2 linked regions of the Desulfovibrio desulfuricans genome follow. Each later gene encodes a partner of the first gene's protein in a complex. Links are inferred from orthologs where the notes say so. Each region holds a gene or a part of one and is shown in the gene's direction. Other genes may lie near its edges.

What was found.
Region 2: the proteins of NE637_RS03105 (region 1) and NE637_RS01395 are in contact, whole or in part, in a crystal structure (PDB 6I1P), measured with the Thermus thermophilus proteins. The link is inferred for Desulfovibrio desulfuricans from one-to-one orthologs. Residues at the interface, in WP_096411117.1 of Thermus thermophilus: Ala56, Arg57, Asn58, Asp59, Arg62, Phe63, Ala110, Ser113, Ser114, Gly115, Gly116, Met117, Asn119, Gln125, Asn126, Asp134, Val135, Tyr136, Val137, Pro138, Gly139, Cys140, Arg143, Glu145, Ala146, Ile148, Tyr149, Ala150, Met152, Gln153; in WP_096411123.1 of Thermus thermophilus: Val22, Thr23, Val24, Pro25, Tyr26, Pro27, Val31, Ala32, Leu33, Phe37, Pro64, Ala65, Asn94, Met95, Leu96, Arg97, Cys98, Ile99, Phe100, Phe119, Glu120, Met121, Ala122, Asp123, Tyr124, Glu125, Tyr126, Asp128, Leu129, Lys144.

What each region holds. Positions count from the first base shown.
Region 1 is NZ_JANFYZ010000002.1:97,003-104,404, forward strand. Bases 1,642-4,633 are described here. They hold NE637_RS03105 (NADH-quinone oxidoreductase subunit B), read left to right. Parts: upstream 1,642-2,862; coding sequence 2,863-3,405; downstream 3,406-4,633. Other genes in these bases: NE637_RS03090 (molybdopterin-dependent oxidoreductase), read left to right, coding at 1,642-1,739; NE637_RS03095 (4Fe-4S dicluster domain-containing protein), read left to right, coding at 1,832-2,338; NE637_RS03100 (NADH-quinone oxidoreductase subunit A), read left to right, coding at 2,501-2,875; NE637_RS03110 (NADH-quinone oxidoreductase subunit C), read left to right, coding at 3,387-3,947; nuoD (NADH dehydrogenase (quinone) subunit D), read left to right, coding at 3,940-4,633. Outside these bases: more of NE637_RS03090, read left to right, coding at 1-1,641; more of nuoD, read left to right, coding at 4,634-5,250; NADH-quinone oxidoreductase subunit NuoH, read left to right, coding at 5,331-6,299; NADH-quinone oxidoreductase subunit NuoI, read left to right, coding at 6,314-6,997; NE637_RS03130 (NADH-quinone oxidoreductase subunit J family protein), read left to right, coding at 7,100-7,402. UniProt on the Escherichia coli protein: NDH-1 shuttles electrons from NADH, via FMN and iron-sulfur (Fe-S) centers, to quinones in the respiratory chain. The immediate electron acceptor for the enzyme in this species is ubiquinone.
Region 2 is NZ_JANFYZ010000001.1:338,652-345,934, reverse strand. The notes cover bases 1,883-4,755. They hold NE637_RS01395 (NuoI/complex I 23 kDa subunit family protein), read left to right. Parts: upstream 1,883-3,035; coding sequence 3,036-3,476; downstream 3,477-4,755. Other genes in these bases: NE637_RS01380 (monovalent cation/H+ antiporter subunit D family protein), read left to right, coding at 4,339-4,755; nuoK (NADH-quinone oxidoreductase subunit NuoK), read left to right, coding at 4,000-4,326; NE637_RS01390 (NADH-quinone oxidoreductase subunit J family protein), read left to right, coding at 3,476-4,000; nuoH (NADH-quinone oxidoreductase subunit NuoH), read left to right, coding at 2,042-3,034; NE637_RS01405 (NADH-quinone oxidoreductase subunit D), read left to right, coding at 1,883-2,030. Also shown: NE637_RS01410 (NADH-quinone oxidoreductase subunit C), read left to right, coding at 337-915; more of NE637_RS01405, read left to right, coding at 912-1,882; more of NE637_RS01380, read left to right, coding at 4,756-5,832; NE637_RS01375 (hypothetical protein), read left to right, coding at 5,835-6,080; NE637_RS01370 (Na(+)/H(+) antiporter subunit D), read left to right, coding at 6,073-7,283. UniProt on the Escherichia coli protein: NDH-1 shuttles electrons from NADH, via FMN and iron-sulfur (Fe-S) centers, to quinones in the respiratory chain. The immediate electron acceptor for the enzyme in this species is believed to be ubiquinone.

The sequences.
Region 1 (7,402 bases):
CCAACGTCTGTACGCACAGCACCTCGTGCGACCTCAACACCCACCACGCCAGCAAGGCTGTCATGGGCCTCGGCCGCGGCATGGCCGTGAACGACTTTGCCAACTGCAAGCACATTGTACTGCAAACGCGCAACATTTTTGAAGCCATCAACCTTGGCGAGGCCCGAACCGTCATGCAGGCCTTGCGCAAAGGCTGCAAGCTCACGGTCATTGATATCCGCCACAATGTTTCGGCCTCCAAGGCCAATGATTTTCTGCTTGTCCGCCCCGGTACGGACTATGCCTTCAATCTGGGCATCATCAACACGCTTATTACCCGCAAGCTCTATAACAAGGATTATGTGGACGCTCACACCACGGGTTTTGCCGAACTGGCCGAATTTGTTGCCCCCTACACGGCGGAATGGGCGGCTGAGCAGTGTCAGGTCGATGCGCAGGCCATTGTGCGCCTTGCGCAATCGCTTGCCGCTGCGGCCCCTCATGTGATCTGGCATCCCGGCTGGATGACCTCGCGTTATGGGGATTCTTTTCAGGTTGCGCGCACGGCTCTGGTCATTACGGCCCTGCTGGGCGGCGTGGGCGTCAAGGGCGGCATAGTGCCGGGACGCACCCCCAAGGAATGCGGCAAGGCCGGACTCAAGAAGTTTACGGATCTCTTCCCCGCGCCCAAGGGTTTGCGCGCCGATGGCCTTGGCGTTGACAACAAGGCTTTCGACCCAGGCAAGGGCCTGCTGCACAAGGCTTTTGAAGCCATCAGCAATCCTCCGCAGGGGGCAGCTCCGGTCAAGGCTTATATGTGCTGGCGGCACGATCCGTTGCAGGGCTATCCCGATCCCGATGCGCTGCGCAAACGCTTTGACGGCCTTGACCTGCTTGTGAGCGTCACGTTCTCCTGGTCAGACACTGCATGGTATTCAGACGTGGTGCTGCCGCTTTCCACCTACCTTTCACGCGAGAGCATCATTGCCACAAAGAACGGCCTCAAACCGCAGTTCTTTGTGCGCAACCGCGTCATCCCGCCGCGCTACGACACCAAGGCCGACTGGGAAATCATCGGCGGTCTGGCAAAGCGTCTCGGGCTTGATCCTCTGGTTTTTGAAAGTGCGGAGGACGTGTGGCGCTTTCAGCTTGAAGGAACAGGCCTCACCAGCGCGGACTTTACCGAAAAAGGCTTTGTCTCGCTCACCAGCGATCCCCTGTACGTGGATCTGGCAGATTATTCCTTCCCCACTGCCTCGGGCAAGGTGGAACTGACCAGCGAGGGTTACGGCAAGGGCTGCGGCCAAAACATGCTGCCCCCCTACACGCCGCCCGTTGCGCCGCCGGAGGGGGCCTACCGCATTACCTTTGGGCGGGTGGCCGTGCATACCCAGGGGCATACCATCAATAATCCGCTGCTGCTTGAGCAGGTTCCTGAAAATACCGTGTGGATCAACAGCAAGAAGGCCAAGGCCGCTGGCATCAACCCCGGCGACCGGGTGCGCGTGCTGGATGCCGCAGGCAAATCCATGGGCGAGGCCGGGGTCAAGATCACCTCTGCCATCCATCCTGAGGCCATCTTTGTGGTGCATGGCTTCGGTCACGACCTGCCTTGCGAAAGCCGGGCCTTCCACAAGGGCATTTCTGACAGCAAGTGCCTGCGCGGCGGCCTGGATTTGCAGGATATGGGCGGCGGCGGTCTGTCCATGCAGGAGCATTTTGTCACGCTGGAGAAAGTGGCCGGTTCCGGCGCTGCCTAGGCGGACTCTGCCTCGGATATTGTCAAAGGTATGGCCTGATACTGCAAGGAAATTTACGGGAACAACCCACCGAGCCGCGTGGGAGGATGGTTATGAGCAAATATATTGTCATGCACAATTCGGCGGATTGCATAGGCTGCAAGGCCTGCGAGGTTCAGTGCCGCAGCCTGCACAACGGCGGGCCGGGGGCTTTTTTCTGCCGCGTTCTTTCCGTGGAGCAGACCGAACCCAAGCCCGCCCTGGGTTTTGTGTACACCTCGTGCTTTCACTGTGAAAATCCCTGGTGCGTCAAGGCGTGCCCTACAGGGGCCATGCGCCGCAGGGATGATGGCATTGTCTATGTGGAGACCTCGGCCTGCGTGGGCTGCAAGGCCTGCATCACCGCCTGCCCCTGGGCCGCGCCCCAGTGGAACGCCCAGACCGGCAAGGTGGATAAGTGCGACCTGTGCCGCGACCGCATTGATCAGGGCCTCAAGCCTGCCTGCGTGACCACCTGCGCCATGAGCTGCCTGCAATTCTCCACGCCGGATGCGGCCAGTCAGGAGAAGCGGCAGGAATTTGCCGAGCAGATGCAGCGCAACAGGCCTGTTGTCCGCTAGAACGTGTTTTGTTCTCTGCGGTGCCTTACAGGGCCTGCGGCAGAATGTTCTCAGATTGATTGGCGGCTCTGGCAGGAGACGTCGGTGGCGGAGCAGGGCCGCGCGATTGTTCGGCCCTGCCTGCCCGGAATATGACGAAGACATTCAACAAGGTGGCTTTTTATGGTGCCTACGGTTGCCGGAGAAGAGTATCTTGCCATACTGCTGCTGCTCATTATTGCGCTGCTTTTTGGCGTTCTTACGTTGTTTTTCGGGCGGTTTTTCCGCATGCGTCGGCCCTACCGTGAAAAGCTCATGCCCTATGAATCCGGCAACGAGCCAACCGCCGAGCCGCGCACGCGTTTTTCCATCAAATTTTATTACGTTGCCATTCTTTTTGTCATCATCGATGTGGAAGCCATCTTCCTCTACACCTGGGCAGTGGAGTTTGTGCGTCTGGGCAGCCTTGGGCTGGCGGAAATGCTGACCTTCATGACCCTGCTGGTGCTGGCCTACGCCTATGCCTGGAAAAAGGGGGCCTTTGAATGGGTGAAGTAGAAACTCATACCGTTGCGCGCGATGGCCAGCCTCTTGTGGTGCACAAGGACGGCCTGCGGTTTTTCCCCGGCGCCAACGCCGTGCTCGGGCCGCTCAACGCTCTGGTCAACTGGGGCCGTTGCGGCTCCATCTGGCCGGTGACCTTTGGCCTTGCCTGCTGCGCCATTGAAATGATGGCCACAGGCGCGTCAACGCACGATCTTGACCGCTTTGGCATCATCTTTCGCGCCAGCCCCCGGCAGGCAGACTGCATGGTGGTGGCCGGAACCCTGAGCAAAAAAATGGCCCCGGTGTTGCGCAGGGTTTATGACCAGATGCCCGAGCCGCGCTACGTGCTCGCCATGGGCAGTTGCGCTTGCAGCGGCGGGCTTTTTCAGTCGTATGCCGTAACGCAGGGCGTGGATCAGATTATCCCGGTAGACGTCTATGTGCCGGGTTGCCCTCCCAGGCCGGAAGCGCTTTTTGACGGCTTTATCAAGTTGCAGGAGAAAATTAACAAGGAGCAATTTCGATGGAGTCCCTGGAGATAGCGCGTCTGCTGCGTGAGGCTTTTCCGCAGGAAGTGCTCGACATACAGGAGTTTCGCGGGCAGGCGGCAGTGCTGCTGCGTCACGGTCGCATCCTTGATGTGCTGGTCTACGCCAGGGAGCATTTTGACATGATGCACCTGCGCTCGCTCTGCGGGGTGGACAACAGCCGCCGCAAGCAGGAGGGCCTTGGCGCGTTTGAGGTCGTCTACAACCTGTATTCCGTGAATCAGCGCATTGCCCTGCGTCTGCGCGTCCAACTGGACGATCCCGATGCGGGCATTGATTCCGCAGTGCCCTTGTGGCCTGTGGCCAACTGGCTTGAGCGCGAAGTCTTTGACCTCATGGGCATACACTTCAAGGGGCACCCTGACCTGCGCCGCATTCTGCTGCCGGATGACTGGCAGGGGCACCCCCTGCGCAAGGCCTATCCTGTGCGCATCCCCTCGCGTGGCGTGCCTGAGTGGTCTGGTCTGACCGAACTGCGCGAACACGCCAGGGCGGCGGACGCCCTGAGCTGGCAGGGGGGAGAAAAGCATGAGTGAAATCCGCAAGCAGAGCATTGAATGCCCCGTGCGTCACGGTCAGCCTGTGGGGCGTCAGAACGTGCAGGAATTGCTGGGCAGGGAACTGCCCGAAGACGCTGACAACTTTGACTGCTTTGACGAAAGCGACGAGGACCGTACCAGCCTGCGCCTCGGGCCGCAGCACCCTGCCACGCACGGCGTGTTGCGCCTCGACCTTGAGCTTGAGGGTGAAACCATTTTGAGCTGCGACCCGCAGGTGGGGTATCTGCACCGCGGCTTTGAAAAAATGGCCGAAACCTTCACCTACGCGCAGGCCCTCACCCTCACCGACCGGCTGGACTACATCGCCGCCATGTCCAACAACACGGGTTACTGCCTTGCGGTGGAAAAGCTGCTGGGCGTGCAGGCTCCGCTGCGGGCGCGTTACATCCGCACCATCGCCTGCGAGATGTCGCGTCTGTGCTCGCATCTGCTCTGGCTTGCCACCCACGCGCTGGATATCGGGGCCATGACCGTGTTTCTGTACTGCTTCCGCGAGCGCGAAATGCTGCTGGATCTTTTTGAAGACCTCTGCGGCGCGCGCCTCACCCTGACGTATCCGCGCATTGGCGGTGTGCGGCAGGACGTGACAGGGCGCTTCATGGACGGCTTGCAGGATTTTCTCAATATCTTCCCCAAGCGCATACTTGAGTACGAAACCCTGCTTGATACCAACCGTATCTGGTTGCAGCGCACGGTGGGCGTTGGCGTGCTGAACGGCAAGGAAGCCCTGGCCCTGGGCCTCACCGGGGCCTGCCTGCGCGGCTCGGGCGTGGATTACGATGTGCGCAAGCACGAACCCTACGATGCCTATGATCTGGTGGATTTTGAAGTGCCGCTGGGCAGCGATGGCGATATTTACGCCCGCTACCGCTGCCGCATGGAAGAAATGCGCCAGTCTGTGCGCATTCTGCAACAGTGCGTGGATCAGCTCCCCCCCGGCGCGACCCTCGCGGCAGACGCCCCCGATCTGCTCATGCCCTACAGGGCGTGGCGCAGCGAGGCTGAAACAGCGCTTTTTGGCGGCAGCCTGCGGCAGGTCATGCACGACAACAATATCTACATGCCCGGCGATGTGTACGTAGCCACGGAGGCTCCCAAGGGCGAGCTTGGCTTCTACTTTGTGAGCGACGGCAGCAGCAGGCCTTACCGCATGCATGTGCGCGGCCCGTCGTTTATCCATATCGGCGCGCTGGCAAGCATTGCCCCGGGCGGGCTTATTGCCGACCTCATCGCCAATATCGGCAGCATGGACGTGGTGCTGGGAGAATCTGACCGGTAAACCTGGGGGCAGACTGCGAGGCCTGTGGGCTGAGCAGGGCAAACCGGGTTTACGGCTACAACCAATCTGGCAGGGAAACCATGAATGTTCTGGTAATTGTGCTGCAACTTCTCGTGCTTCTGGTGGTCGTGCTGCTGCATGTGGCCTACGCCACATACTTTGAGCGCAAGGTCATCGGCCATATGCAGATGCGCATGGGCCCCACCCGCGTGGGCTGGCTCGGCTTGCTGCAACCCATCGCGGACGGCATCAAGAGCTTTTTCAAGGAAGACATCATCCCATCCGCGGCAGACAAGCCCATCTTCATGCTTGCTCCCATCATCTGTCTGGTGCCCGCCTTTGCCTCGCTGGCAATACTGCCGTGGGCCGAGGGCTGGGCTTTGTCCAACATCAATATCGGCCTGCTTTTTGTGTTCGCCATGAGCTCCCTTGGCGGCTACGGGGTCGTGCTGGCGGGTTGGGCCTCAAACTCCAAGTTCAGCTTTCTGGGCGGGCTGCGGGCCTCGGCACAGGTGATCAGTTATGAAATCGCCATGGGCCTCAGCCTTGTGGGCGTGATGCTGCTCTCCGGTTCGCTCAATCTGGGCGACATCGTGGCCGCGCAGGGCGATTCGTTTTTTGGCATGTTCGCCTTCCGCCAGTGCATTGGCTTTTTTATCTTTTGCGTTGCCATGCTGGCGGAAACCAACCGCGTGCCCTTTGATCTGCCCGAGGCGGAAAGCGAGCTTGTTTCTGGATACTGCACGGAATACAGCGGCATGCGCTACGCCCTGTTTTTCATGGCCGAATACACGTCCATGTTTGTGATGGCCACGGTGGGCGTGGTCTGTTTTCTGGGGGGGTGGCGCGGCCCGGTTGAGGTGGGCTTTTTCCCGCCGTTCTGGTTGGTGCTCAAGGTGTACGGCGTCATGTTTTTCTTTTTCTGGGTGCGGGCCACGCTGCCGCGTTACCGCTATGACCAGCTCATGGCCCTTGGCTGGAAGGTGCTTATCCCCCTGGCGCTCTTCAATATTGTGATTACCGCCCTGGGCAAGGCCCTAGCCTCTTGATGAGGAGAGCAGACATGCAGATTCAGTACAAAGCGCCTCGCAACTGGCTGCAAACCCTGTTGCAGACGGAAATAGCCCAGGGCATGGCCCTGACCTTGCGGCGCATGTTCAACCGCCCCATCACGCGGCAGTACCCGGAAGAAAAACCAGTGGTCGCCGCGGGTTTTCGCGGGCGGCACGCCCTGGTGCGCGATGCCGCAACCGGCGAGAGCCGTTGCGTTGCCTGTATGCGCTGTGCGCGGGTATGCCCCTCGCACTGCATACGCATCCGCTGGAGCCGCGCCGCAGATAACAGCCGCGTGGTGGATGCCTACAACATCGACGCCCTGCGCTGCATTTTTTGCGGCTACTGCGCGGAGGTCTGCCCGGTGAACGCCATTGTGCTGACGGAAGTCTATGCCTACGCGGCCAACGGGCGTTCGGCCTTCAAGTTTGACAAGCAGGCCCTGCTGGACAACTGGGACGAATTTGCAGCGCAGAAGGGCGACATGAAAGGCTATGCGAACCCCCTGTGCCGCCCCCGCAACATGCCAGAAGGCGCGCTTGCGCATGCCAAACGGGTGGCGGTGGATGCGGAATGGAGCGGAGCGGAACAGTGGGTGGGCAAGAATCACCGCGCTACGCATGCGCAAGGCGCAGAGCCGAATCCGAGCGCGCCCGGCCATGGTCAGGCGCATCAGGACGGTGCTGCGCAATGATCTGTCAAAAATCTGTGCTGATCTGCGGCAATGCCCGTGCCTTGCAGGCCACCTTGCCCGCAGCGGAAAAAGCATGCACGGCACGATGGGCGGAGAACGTGGATGACAGGCCTCCTTACCGAGGCATCCCTGAACAGAGCGCAAGTCCACTGCGGAGGTGGAACGGTGTTTGGTGAAATATTTTTTCTATACTGCGCCTTTGTCATAACCGTGTGCGGCGTGCTGGCTATCAGCCTGCGCAATCCCATTCACTGCGTGCTGTTGGTGCTGCTGCTGTTCTTCCACATGGCGGCGGTCTACCTGACCTTGCAGGCGGAATTTCTGGCAGCCATACAGATCATCGTCTATGCCGGGGCCATTTTGGTCATGTACCTCTTTGTGCTCTTTCTGGTGAACCTGCAACGC
Region 2 (7,283 bases), on another replicon or contig:
TTCCGGCGGGCCTTTTGTGTACGAAGGGCAGTACGGCGTGGTGGAGGGCGTGGGCAAGCTTTTTCCTGTGGATGTGTTCATTCCCGGTTGTCCGCCAAGGCCGGAAGCCCTGATTGAAGGCATCTTGAAGCTGGAAGAAAAGCTCACAGGCACCCGGCGCTGGCCCGTGGTGACGCCCCCGGGGCTTCCCGGCCCTGCGGCGGCGCAGGCGGCCAGAATGCAGGAGGAGGCGCAAGCGCCCCCGGCACCTGCCGGGGATGCTGCGGGTGATGGTGGCGCGTCCGTTGGCACCGTCGGCAATGACAAGGTGGGCAAGGAAGCAGGAGGGCATACGTCATGAACGCAGAAACCCTTGGCGCACAGTTGGCGGCCCAGCCCGGAGCCAGTGTTCGCGCTGCAGATCATGCCTCTGTGGGCTATGATCTTGATGTGGCGCTGCCGGAAAGCTCCCTGCTTGCCGCCGTGGGCATCATGGACGGAGCGGGGTACTTTCTTGAAGGAATGACCGGGGTTGACTGGCTTGGCGAATGCGAAGCCCTGCGCAAGGAGGCCGAAGCCAAGGCCAAAAAGGCCGCCGAAGCCGCCGCTGTCAGTGCAGCGGACGCCCCGGATACCAGCCAGGCCGCCCCACCTGAAACCCCAGTGCAGGAATCCATACCGCAGGAAGACGAGCTTGAAGTAGTATACGACTTCAACCTCTATTCCGCCCGCCACAGGGTATGCTTGCGGGTGCGCACGCCGCGCTCCAACCCGCAGATCCACACCATCGCCGAAATTTATCCCATAGCCCACTGGCACGAGCGCGAGATTCACGAGTTCTTTGGCATCGTCTTTATCGGGCACCCCTACCTCATCCCCCTGTTGTTGCCCGAAGACGCGGAATACCACCCCTTGCTCAAGGACTATAGCGCATGAACTATCTTGCCCAAAGTCCCACAGACGAGCGGTTTGTTCTGAACCTTGGCCCGCAGCATCCGGCTACGCACGGCGTTTTGCGCGTCAAGATGGTCATGGACGGCGAGTATATAGTGGAGGCCGAGCCTGTGCTTGGCTACATCCACCGCATGCACGAAAAAATGGCCGAAAACCGCACCTGGGCGCAGTTTATGCCCAATACGGGCCGCATGGATTACCTGCATGCCCTGGCCTACAACCACGGTTATGCCTGCCTGGTCGAGCGCGCCGCTTCCATTGAAGTGCCGGAACGCGCCGAATTCATCCGCGTCATCACCAATGAGCTGAACCGGGTTTCAAGCCATCTGCTCTGGTTTGGAGCTTTTGTGCTTGATCTTGGCGGGTTCTCGCCGCTTTTGTACGCTTTTGACGATCGCGAGCAGATTCTGGATCTGCTGGAATCCGTTACCGGGTCGCGGCTCACATACTGCTACTTCCGCTTTGGCGGCGTGTACAACGATGTTGACGATGACTTTGTAACAGGCACGCGGGCCTTTATCGCGCGTATGCGCAAGCGCCTGCCCATGTACCATTCCCTCGTTTCCAAAAACCTCATTATCCAGCAGCGCCTTGTGGATGTGGGTTTTGTACCTGCCGAGATGTGCCGCAAATACGGTGCAACCGGGCCTGTGGCGCGCGGTGCGGGCATTGCTTACGACGTGCGCAAGCACGAGCCATACGGCGTTTATGACCGTTTTACTTTTGACGTGCCCGTGTACTCCGAGGGTGATTCCATGGCCCGCTACAAGGTGCGCATGGACGAGATTGAGCAGAGTCTGCGCATTCTTGAGCAGGCCCTCGACTATCTGCCCAAAGGCCCGGTTATGGCGGCCAAGGTTCCCAAAACCATCAAACCGCCCAAGGGCGACTATTACCACGCTGTGGAAACGGCGCGCGGTCTTCTGGGTATCCGCGCCGTCAGCGATGGCAGCGGTACCCCCTGGCGGCTCAAGTGGCGCACCCCCTGTTTTTCAAACCTGCTTGTTTTTGGCGAGGCGGGCAGGGGAATGCTGCTGCCCGATGCACTGGCGCTGCTCGGCAGCCTTGACCTGGTGATTCCGGATATTGACCGCTAAGGAACACAGCTATGACGTTTTATTCCGAAATGCTGCGTCTTCTGGGGTATCTTGTAGGATTCCTTGTCTTTGTGGCGCTTAACGCGGCCTATCTGGTGTGGGTTGAGCGCAAGGTGGCAGGGCATATACAGCGGCGCATAGGGCCCAAGGAAGTTGGCCCCTATGGCCTGTTGCAGCCCTTGGCGGACGGTTTCAAGCTCATGACCAAACAGGTGTTCATTCCCAAGGATGCAGACGGCGTGCTGTTCTGCCTTGGGCCTGTGCTGGTCATGACCCCGGCCTTCATGAGTTTTGTGACTATTCCCTACACCGAAGGCCTTGTGGCGCGTAACCTTGATCTGGGGCTGTTGGCCATCTACGCCTTTGCCTCGGTAAACGTGCTGGGCCTCCTGCTCGGGGCGTGGGGTTCGCGCAACAAGTACGCGGTTATCTCCGCCGCGCGCGTGGTTTCGCAAAACGTGGCCTACGAAATCCCCATGCTGCTTGTTGTAGTGAGCCTTGTGATGGTCACGGGCACTCTCAACCTCAGCGAAACCGTTGCCACGCAATCGGGCGGGTTCTGGCACTGGAACGTGCTGCGCCTTTCTGCAAGCCCGCTCATGCCGGTTTCGTTCATCATTTTTTTCATCTGTATGCTGGCGGAGACAAACCGCGCCCCCTTTGACATGGCCGAGGCGGAAAGCGAACTGATCGCAGGCGCTTTTACGGAATATTCGGGCATGGGGTTTGGCGTGTACTTTATGGGCGAGTACGCCAACGTGGTGGTTGGCGCCAGTCTGCTGACCCTGCTGTTTCTTGGCGGGTGGGATTGCCCGCTGGGGCTTTGGCCGGGGGCGCACTGGTTTGCCATCAAACTCTACGCGGTCATTTTTACCGTAATCTGGGTGCGCTGGACATTTCCGCGCACAACCTTCTACGGCCTGCTGAACCTCTCATGGAAGGTGCTTATCCCCATTGCGCTCGTCAACCTCATCATTACCAGCGCGTTGCTCAAGGTGCTGTAACATGAACGCATACTTTAAAAATATCTTTTCAGGCGGGTGGAGCCTCTTTGTGGGCATGGGCATAACGCTGCGCTATTTTTTCAAGCCGGTGGTTACATCATCCTACCCGCGTGAGGTGCTGCCCATAACACCGCGCTACAGGGGCCATATCGACCTTGTATACGACCCGGAAACCGGCACGGACAGGTGCATTGTGTGCGGATCGTGCCAGAAGGCCTGCCCCTCGGGCTGCATAGAGCTTGCGGGCGAAAAACTGGATGGGGCCAAGAAGAAGACCCTCACGAGCTACAAACTGAATTTTACCAAGTGCAGCCTGTGCGGTATGTGCGTGGAATCGTGCCCCACAGACGCGCTGACGTTTTCTCATGACTACAATCTGGCCGGGTTTGACGAGGCGGAGTATCACTTTGACCTTGTACGGCGGCTCAAGGAGCGTCCCTGATGTCCAGTCATGAAACTATGCAAACGCTGGCTGAGGGCATTTTCTGGTTCTTTGTGCTGGTGACGTTTAGCGGCGCGGTGCTGGCTGTTTCGGCGCGCACGCTCATACGCCGCGTGGCCGGGCTTGCCCTGTGCTTCACTGGCGTGGCGGGGCTTTATTACTACCTTTCCAGCCCCTTTGTGGCCTTTATGCAGATGCTTGTGTATGTGGGCGCGCTGTGCGTCACCATTACATTCGCCATCATGCTGGCTGAAACGTCGGACGCAAACCGCGCCCCGCGTCGCAACAGGCTGAGTCTTTTTCTGGGCGCTGCGGCCAGTTGCGCCATCACGGCGGCGCTTGTGGTGCAATCCATCGTGGCTCCCTGGCCGGAGACGCCGCCGTCGCAGATAGAAGGAACCATCGAGCGCATCGGACAGGCCTTGCTGAGCACGTATTCCATGAGCTTTGAACTTATTTCCGTGGTTCTGGTGGTAGCCATGGTGGGGGCGCTCGCACTGGCCCGCCACGGGAGGGACAAGTGATGCACTACGCAAGCTTGAGTCAGTCTCTTGAAACCTATCTGGTCATCGGCGCGGCACTGTTCGGCCTGGGGCTGTTCGGCATGGCCATGCGCCGCACGTTCATAGGCATGCTCATTGCGTCCGAGCTTATCCTCTGCGGGGCTTCGGTCAACTTTATGGCCTTTGGCCGGTTCTGCGCGCCAGACACGGCAACCGGGCAGATCGCAGCCCTGTTTGTCATGGCCATCGCAGCGGCGGAAGCGGTCATTGTGCTTTCCATCATCATTGCGGTGTATCGGCTGTACAGATCTGTTGAAACGGACGCTCCGTCAGACCTCAAAGGTTAAGGGGAACAGCATATGGATATTGTTGAATCCGTCAGACCCCTGGCCGCCATACTTACAGCGTTGATCGGCGCATGCCTGATAATGCTGACGGGCCGTCGGCCCAACGTGCGCGAGACCGTTTCTTTTGTAACGGCGGTGGTCATGTTCTGCATCATCGCCTCCATGATCGGCGATGTTGCGCCTGCGCCCCTGGGGCTTGGCCACACGCTGCACCTCACGCTTTTCCCCATCCTGCCGGGGCTTTCGGTGAGCTTTCGGGCGGATGCTTTTTCCATGGTATTTGCGCTGGTTGGCTCGTTTTTGTGGATTATCACCGTTTTTTACGCGGCAGGGTACATGCGCGGCCTCAACGAGCATGCCCAGACGCGCTTCAGCGCCTGCTTTGCCCTGACGCTTTTTGGGGCAATGGGCGTGGCCTTTGCCGACAACCTGTTTACGCTCTACCTGTTCTATGAAGTGGTCAGCGTGTGCACCTATCCTCTTGTGGCCCACCATCAGGATGCCGAGGGCTATGACGGCGCGCGCAAGTATATTGTGTACCTGACCACCACGGCAAAAGGGCTGGTGCTGCCAGCCATGATCGTCATCTACGTGCTGACGGGCAATCTGGACTTTGCCCACAACAGCCACACGGGCATCTTGTCCGCCGGGGCCAGCGATGCGCTGGCAACCGTGCTGTACGTTTGCTGCATCCTGGGTTTTGCCAAGAACGGCATCATGCCGTTCCACCACTGGCTGCCGGGCGCAATGGTTGCTCCCACGCCTGTTTCGGCCCTGCTGCATGCGGTGGCGGTGGTCAAGGTGGGCGTGTTTTGCACCACGCGCGTCATGCTCTTTGTGTTTGGCACTGATTTGATGAAAAGCCTGAACCTTGGCGTGCCCACGGCCTACTTTGTTTCGTTCACCATTCTTGCGGCCTCCATCATTGCCCTGACCAAGGACAACCTCAAGGCGCGGCTGGCATATTCAACCGTGAGCCAGCTCTCCTACATCGTGCTTGGCGTGGCGCTCCTGACCGTAGACGGCATACAGGGAGGCATAGTGCACATCGCCAACCACGCATTCTCAAAGATAACGCTCTTTTTCTGCGCAGGCGCGATCTATGTGGCAACGCACAAAAAGTGCATTTCTGAGATGAGCGGCCTTGGGCGCTCCATGCCCTTTACCTTTGCGGCCTTTGCCGTGGCCTCGCTTTCCATGATCGGCGCGCCGCCTGTGGCAGGATTTGTGACCAAGTGGAAGCTGCTGGTGGGCGCAATGGAAATGCCCGCGCATTCCATGGGCATATTGCTGGTGCTGCTGGCAAGTACGCTCCTGAATGTGGCCTACTTTGCGCCTGTGACCTACAAGGCATTTTTCGGCAAAAGGCCGGAAGGCGAAGAAACGGGCATTCGTGAAGCACCGCTGAGCATGGTTGTGCCCATTCTCATAGCGGCTGGCGTTTCCGTGTTCATCGGCATTTACCCCGATGCCATCATGTCCTTCGTGAAGGTGGTGACAGGATGATAGTGAACATCATCGAATTTTTCCGCGCCCGGCTCAAGGCTACCATCCGCGTGTGCCTGGTGGTGCTGGCCGCGCTGGTGGTGTGGGACGCCCTGTTTGTTTCAAAAGAGCATGTGCACACCTTTGTGGAGCGCATACCCGGATTCTGGGCCGCGTTCGGCTTTGTCGCCTGCGTTGTGATTATCATCGTTTCCAAGTGGTTCGGCCATTTGGGCATTATGACCCGCGAGGATTATTACGATGACTGAGCCATGGATTCACCCCTCCGCAGTTCTGTTGCTGGGCGCGGTAATTTTGCCGCTGCTGCCCAAGGCCCTGCGCCGGATATGTATCGTGCTTGTGCCGGTGCTGGCCTTTTGCGCCGTGCTGCTCATGCAGGGGCACAATGGAGTATACGGCGTGCTGCCTTTCATGAAATGGCAACTCATATTCGGCAAGGTCGATGCGTTGAGCATGGTCTTTGCCTACATCATGACCCTCATGTGCGTGATCGGCTCGGTCTATGGCCTGCATGTGGAAGAAGCCGCGCAGCACTCCGCCGCCTGGACATATGTGGCAGGATCACTGGGCGTCATCTTTTGCGGGGACTACCTGACGCTCTTTCTCTTTTGGGAGCTGATGGCCTTTTCCTCCGTATTTCTGGTGTGGTTCAGGCGGCGCAAGGAGTCGCTGGCCTCCGGCTACCGATATCTGCTGGTGCACACCGCGGGTGGTTTGCTGCTGCTGGCAGGGCTTGTGCTGCGCTACCGGGCCACGGGCGATCTGACCTTCGGCCCCATCGGCGTGGCTGATCCGCAGCTCTACACCTACCTGATCATGGCCGGGTTTATCCTCAACGCGGCAGTGCCGCCCTTGCATGCGTGGCTGCCCGATGCCTACGGCGAAGCCACGGTGACAGGCGCGGTATTCATGTGCGCTTTTACCACCAAAACCGCCGTATATGTGCTGGCGCGCAGCTTTGCGGGCATGGAAATTCTGGTGCCGCTTGGCGTGTGCATGGCCCTGTACGGTGTTGTGTACGCCGTGCTTGAAAACGACGCCCGCCGCCTGCTGGCCTACCACATTATCAGTCAGGTGGGCTACATGGTGGCAGCTGTGGGCATAGGCACGCCGCTGGCCATCAACGGGGCCTGCGCCCACGCCTTTGCCCACATTCTCTACAAGGGGCTGCTGTTCATGGGCTGCGGCTCTGTGCTGCACATGACGGGCGTGAGCAAGTTCACCCAGTTGGGCGGCCTGTACAAAAAGATGCCCAAAACCTTTGTATTCACTCTGGTGGGCGGGCTTTCCATTTCGGCCTTTCCCCTGTTCAGCGGTTTTGTGACCAAGGCCATGATCGTTGCCGCCGGATTTGAGGCGCACAACTACTGGGCGGGCTTTCTGCTCACCCTGGCTTCTGCGGGTACCTTCCTGCACACGGGTCTGAAGGTTCCTTACTTCATCTGGTTTGG